Regions from separate parts of the Gottschalkia purinilytica genome, predicted to be linked through region 1. Evidence: riboswitches for the same ligand, from Rfam matches in the RefSeq annotation. Region 1 holds a riboswitch; each other region holds the start of a gene.
What was found. A riboswitch is a leader RNA that binds a small molecule or an ion and turns the genes downstream of it on or off. The one in region 1 is predicted to bind cobalamin.

Region 1 (2,278 bases):
CTACTGTTTCTACGGCTCCTCTTATAATCTCATCCATATTAAGACTCTTAGTATCTCTTCCTACTAAATAAGAAAGCATTTTTCTACTTTCTTCTATATCTACTTCCACAGCTTTATCATAGACTTTTTTAGTCTCTTTATGTAAACATTTAGATGCTAAAGAAGTATATATAAGGTATATAGATAAAATAGTTTTAACTACAGGATTTATGGATTTTCCTATCCAAAGTATTAAAGTTATTATAGCTGTAGTTGTTATTATAGTTAATCCTGTTAATATAAAGCCTCCTAGCTTTAAATTCATTCCTAAACTTCTAATCAGCTTTTCATATTTTCTTATAATAAAACCTACAAATCTTATAGGATGAGGAAAATTTTGAGGATCACCTAATATAAAATCTAATATAACTGCTATTATCAACATTGAAATTCCGTTCATTTAAGTCTACATCCCCATTATTTTCTTTATAGCTTCTAAGTTTAGATTACTTTTAACTACATCTGCTAGTCTATCATATTCTTTATCTCTTAAATCATCATCTTCTATCTTTTCTGATCTTTTGCCATCTACGAGACTATCTTCTTCTTCTATGTTTAACTTAGTATATGGAATAACACCAAGACATGGTCTATCTATTAAATCTTCCATCATTTTTAATCCTGGCTTTAGTATTTCGATATCTCCCCTAAACTTATTTACTATGAATCCTTTTACTCTTTTTCTTTCTTCCTCACTCATTAGCATTACTGTTCCATATAAAGAAGCAAATACTCCTCCTCTGTCTATATCCCCTATTAAGATAACTGATGCATTTACAAGTTCAGCTAATCCCATATTTACTAAATCATTTTCTCTTAAGTTTATTTCAGCAGGACTTCCAGCTCCTTCTATAACTATTACATCAAATATAGAGTCTAACTTATTGTAAGACTCTTTTACTAAGTTTTTAAATTCTTTTTTCTTTTCTTGATATTCTGATGCAACCATACCTCTATGTAATTCTCCATTTATAACTACATCACATCCTACGTCACTATTAGGCATTAATAATATTGGATTCATCTCTGACATAGGCTCTATCTTGGCAGCTTCTGCCTGGACAACTTGCGATCCAGCTATCCTTTTATTACCACCTATATTAACAGCATTTCTAGTCATATTTTGAGATTTAAAAGGAGTCACCTTTATTCCTTCATTTTTTAATATTCTACATAGTGCAGTAGTAAGTATACTCTTACCTACACATGATGAAGTACCTTGAAACATTATACTCTTAGCCAATAATTACTCCTCCTCTTTAACTTTTATCTTTCGAATATCTATACCGTTACCTAGCTATTAGATATAAATATATAATTACACAACGTAGATATAATATTAATTAAGCCAAATTTATGATTGACTTAAAGTACATATAAATATTATATGTCTCAACTATAATTATCCTTTTATAAAACTAGTATCATATGCAATTATAAGGGAATATTACTTTATTTGGAAAGAAAATTAAAGAAATGTACATAAAATAAAAAAACACATAAGAAGATTATGTGTTCTATAGTTTTACACTAAAGTTTACATACTTCCCTCCGAAGTAATACTCTCTATTTTAAGGCAGGTCTCCTGACTTGCAGATCACTTTACTATCTCACCTTCCCAGTTTCCCAGTGGTAATTAGAGACTTCATCACTGCTTACAGTAGCGGGGGCTGTAGAGGACTTTCACCTCTTTCCCTTTTATTTATATAAATACCTTAAAATTATTAAATTTTATAAGTTAAGTTCATTATATTTTTTCTGAAAGTTTTTGTCAACGAATATGACATTAAATGTCAATAGGCATTAGTTTTTTAATAAATCCAAAATCATTCTCATAATCAATTTCTACATAAGAACCATTTCTACATTGAAAATGCCATATTTTGTTTAGCTCTAAGTCTAGCAAATATGTAATTATAATTTGTATAACTGCAGAATGAGATACTATAACACAGTTTTTTTCTCCGTCTTTAAGATTATCTATAAAAACCTTGATTCTATTAAATACATCTACAAGATTTTCTCCTTCAGGAAGCCTAAAATTAACATAGTCTTCATTCCAAGAGTTCCAATCGCTTTCATGTTCTTTTTTAATTTGTTCTCCTGTTTTACCCTCAAATAATCCAAAGTTTATTTCTTTAACACATTCTGTAGTTATTATTTCTTTTTTTATAGCTTTTGATATATATTCTGCTGTTTTTAATGCTCTTGGTAATGGACTAGAATATATTACATCTAT
Region 2 (2,278 bases), on a different contig from region 1:
CTTCCATATACAACTTCTCTTGATGGATCATATACATTCGTCATTGCTCTCGTTCTACATCCCATATATGCTATTTCAGTTTCAGGGTGTCCTTCTTTATAGTATTTCAAGTTAAATGAAGCATCTATAAAAGAGAAGTTAGGGAACAGTCTTTTAGCACTAACCTTGCATGCAAGTTTAAATAAATCATAGTTAGTATCACCTGTATTATAGTTCACTCCTTCTTTCACTTTAAATATTTGTATAGGGAATATAGGAGTTTCACCATTTCCAAGACCTGCTTCCGTAGCTAAAAGAAGATTTCTAACTACCATTCTCCCTTCTAATGATGTATCTGTACCGTAATTAATAGAACTAAATGGTACTTGTGCACCTGCTCTACTATGCATCGTATTTAAATTATGAATAAAGGCCTCCATTGCCTGATATGTACTTTTATCAGTTTCAGTATATGCTTTATCTCTTGCAAATTTCTGAGCTTTTCTTATAACTTCTACATTATCAAAGTATTCTAATAAATGTTTCTCTTCAATTTTTACATATTCTTTCTCCATTTTTAAATTAGGCTCTACATTATATAGCTCTTTAATATCTTTAAAAGTTTTTTTTACTAACATCTCTGTATCAGTATTTTCTGTTAGTAACTCTATAGTATTAATAAGATTCTTAGTATAAAATTTTGCATAAGTTTTCGCAACACCAGGAGCTATACCATAGTCAAAGTTTGGAATACTCTGACCTCCGTGTTGGTCATTCTGATTTGATTGAATAGCTATACATGCAAGAGCTGAATAACTTTGAATATCATTTGGTTCTCTTAAATGACCATGACCTGTGCTGAAGCCTTTCTTAAATAACTTTTCAATATCAATCTGGCAACATGTAGTAGTAAGAGTGAGAAAATCAAGGTCATGTATATGTATATCTCCATCTTTATGGGCCTTTGAATATTCAGGTTTTAAAATAAACATATTATAAAACTGTTTTGCTCCTTCTGAACCATATTTGAGCATTGTACCCATAGCTGTATTACCATCTATATTTGCATTTTCACGTTTAAAATCATTATCCTCAGCTTCTTTGAAGGTCAAATCTTCATATATCTTCATAAGCTTAGTATTCATTTCTCTTAACCTTGTTCTTTCTGCTCTATATAATATATATGCCTTAGCAGTTTCAGCCCATCCATTATCTATGAGGACTTTCTCAACAATGTCTTGTATTTGTTCAACTGATGGAATAGTATCAGCAATCTCTTTTTCAGTGTATTCTACCATCTTTTCAGCCAGCCTGAAAGCAGCTTCATAATCTTTTACTCCTACAGAATTTGAAGCCCTAAATATAGCATTTGCGATTTTTTCAATATTAAAGGGTACTTCCCTTCCATCTCTTTTTTTAATCTTTGTAATCATTATAAAGAAATCCTCCTTAGGCTTTGTGATTAGTAATATTAGTATAAGTTCAAAATAAAACCTCCTGTTAAAATTCTCAGGAGGATGAATATATCCAAGTATATAACTTATAATATTCAATACCTTCCTATTCTCCGTAGGATTTAGGTATATAAAATATAGGCAGGTATTCTGACTCTGGCTCATGAATGTTTTACACCTTCCCGGAATACCAGTGGTAAAAGTAAAACATCTCCCCATTACAGCGGCGGGACCGTACAGGACTTGCACCTGATTCCCTTTTAAGTTGCATTTATAATGCAGCCACCTATATTTACACTATATGTTGTGTACTTAGTTTATCATATACTATATCTAGCGTCAACTAGTAATTCTTTTTCTATAGAATTATAATTTATTTATTTTTTAAGAGCCCATAAACATTAAATTTAAAATGAATTTGCATAAAATAGTCTCAAAAAATTAACTATATAATACATGACAAGATTCTATAATTTTCTTGTATTATATAGTTAATTTGCAAATTATTTTTTTATAATATTATCTCGCACTTCATATTTTATATCATTAAATATAAGTTGTACACATCCTATTGAGGGCAAAATGTTAAAGCTTTTTTCAATATAACTTTATAACTCCCAAATTCTATCTTTGATACATTATTTAAAATAAATCTACAATTAATAACATGATTATATATAAAATTAATATGGAATATCTAGCTTAGAGTTATTTTTTGATCTATTCTTATAATTAGCACAAATAGCTTATTTTCTTACGTTTAATGATAATATACCCATATACTAGCCTTCAAATCTTTTTATTTTAACAGACTGTGTGGAATTCTCCCATCCTCTCTAGGTGGG
Region 3 (2,278 bases), on a different contig from region 1:
TCTTCCATCGGAGTCGTTATCACAAATGAAAATATACATAACACTCCTGATAAGCTTTTTAATATTAAAATAACTGTGTGCTTTATGCCATAGTCAAATACAACAGTTATGGAAGTAAGTAAAGAAAATATAAATATTCCTTTTACAAACTTTATTAATATATGTTTTGGACTTTCAATTATCATATTGAGAACAATCATTACAGCTATATTAAGTAATACTGGCATTGTGAGATCCCTCACAAATGCCAGTATTACAATTGGAAATAAAAATAATATAATCTTTTCTATAGGATGTACCTTTGATAGCTTATTGACTTTCGAAAGATTTATTATCGTTCTTAGCATTCTTCTTTACACCTATATAATAGCCTATCACCATTCCACCTATAGCAGCTTGTAGTGCAAATAATGCACTTTCTATTTCTCCAGAAGGTGGTTCCCATATATGCTCAAACCAAGGCTCAAAGTCTTTGTTTGATTCTAATATATGTTCTTCTGCTAAAGCATCTGCACCTTCTAAATCTCCTGTTCTCGAACCTATTACAAGTGAACTTCCAACTACCAAAACTAAAGCTAATATTAATAATATATTTGTTCTCTTATTTTCCATAGAATACCTCACCCCTAAGAGCATCTAATTCAGTCTTAGAATATTTTTCAATAACATTAAACATTAAGACTGTAAGTATTCCTTCTGCTATTGCAAGTGGTATTTGAGTTACTGCAAATATTGACATGAATTTAGTCCATGCACCTAATATACCTCCTGTTTTAGAAGGCATCGCAATAGCAAGTTGCGTAGCTGTTACCATGTAAGTTATAAGATTTCCAAGTGCTGAAGCAAAGAATATTCCTAGTTTCTTGTTCTTAAAACACTTGTAAACCAAATATGAAACAATAGGACCTACTACTGCCATTGAAAATGTATTTGCCCCTAATGTAGTCAAGCCACCATGTGCTAAAAACAAAGCTTGAAATAAAAGTACGATAAGACCTATGATTGTCATTACAAAAGGACCTAGTGTTATAGCTCCAAAACCTATACCTGTTGGATGTGAGCTACTACCTGTAAATGAGGGAAGTTTTAATGCTGAAAGAATAAAACAATATGCTCCTGCAAGTGATATAAAAAGTTTCATATCTTTAGTTATGTTAGCCTTTTTTCTAATATCTTTAATACCTAGATATGTAAAAGGTAAACACAGTAAGAAGTATGATAAACTCCATGCAGGTGGTAAAAAACCTTCTGCTATATGCATAGCATAAGCAAATTTGGGTATAAAGATTAATACGAGTAAACTATATAAAATTTTGTTTATTCTTTTTCCCAAAGTAACACCTCCTAGTAAATGCTTTAAAACAGAAAAGACTCTTGCCAAACGGCAAGAGTCTTTTTATGTTTATATTTATATAAGTATATTCATAATCTTAACCTAGTAGTTTCAAAAAATTGCCTTTAACTTATGTACTAGATTAAATATAACTGTACAAATATTACATCTCTTAAGCCATTTACTTCCCTCCGAAGTGTAGCGCACATTTTAGGCAGGTCTCCTGACTCACGTGTCATCCTCCTCTTTCCTTCCCAGTGTAAAATGTACACCAGTGGTTATTAAAGATTTGTCTCCGTATACAGTAGCGGGGGCTGTAGTGGCATCTCACCACTTTCCCTATTAAACCCTTACATGGTACCCAAAACGAGAACAGTATTCACTTGTTACTTAATTATATTATTATTCGGAGTTTATTTCAAGGACAAGTCTTATGATTAATAATAAAAAAGTCCTCTGTAGTTAGTGCTATTTTTTATTATTAATTACTTTCGTCTTCCTGTTGTTTAAAGTATCCCATCTTTTTCAAAGCTTTTTTTGCTTCATTTCTTTTCCAAGCTTCCTTATGATCTATAAAAGGTTCAATATATTTAATTAGTTTAGGATCTTTATAGTATCCTAAAGCTATTATAACATGTCCATTTACTTCTTCATCATCTAATAGATCTATTAGTATAGGTATAGCTTTTTCACTTTTTATTCTGCCTATGCCAATTACAACCATTTGTCTTGCACTTCCATGTTTTTTATTTTTAACGATTTCTATATACTCGTCTTCAAATCTTTTATCTTGAATCATGAATAAAGAATCTCCAATTGCCCATTTATAATATCTATCATTACTAGAACTAAATTCTTTAATTAATGTTTCAGTTGCTTCTGTAAATCCTTTCACTCCTAATGCTCTTACTATACCTTCTTTATAGTTACTTCCCTCAAACTTAT

Region 2: it holds a riboswitch for cobalamin, as region 1 does, so the genes downstream of both, CLPU_RS05260 (anaerobic ribonucleoside triphosphate reductase) here and CLPU_RS11470 (cobyric acid synthase) in region 1, are expected to answer to the same signal.
Region 3: it holds a riboswitch for cobalamin, as region 1 does, so the genes downstream of both, CLPU_RS14075 (energy-coupling factor ABC transporter permease) here and CLPU_RS11470 (cobyric acid synthase) in region 1, are expected to answer to the same signal.

Annotation. Positions count from the first base shown of each region.
Region 1 covers NZ_LGSS01000011.1:64,269-66,546, reverse strand. The annotation lists gene cbiB (adenosylcobinamide-phosphate synthase CbiB) at 1-439, opposite strand, end outside; gene CLPU_RS11470 (cobyric acid synthase) at 446-1,282, opposite strand; cobalamin riboswitch at 1,598-1,772, opposite strand; gene CLPU_RS11465 (histidine phosphatase family protein) at 1,826-2,278, opposite strand, start outside.
Region 2 covers NZ_LGSS01000004.1:84,766-87,043, forward strand. The annotation lists gene CLPU_RS05260 (anaerobic ribonucleoside triphosphate reductase) at 1-1,412, opposite strand, end outside; cobalamin riboswitch at 1,557-1,738, opposite strand.
Region 3 covers NZ_LGSS01000018.1:21,168-23,445, reverse strand. The annotation lists gene CLPU_RS14085 (energy-coupling factor transporter transmembrane component T family protein) at 1-347, opposite strand, end outside; gene CLPU_RS14080 (energy-coupling factor ABC transporter substrate-binding protein) at 310-612, opposite strand; gene CLPU_RS14075 (energy-coupling factor ABC transporter permease) at 602-1,333, opposite strand; cobalamin riboswitch at 1,530-1,713, opposite strand; gene CLPU_RS14070 (HEAT repeat domain-containing protein) at 1,815-2,278, opposite strand, start outside.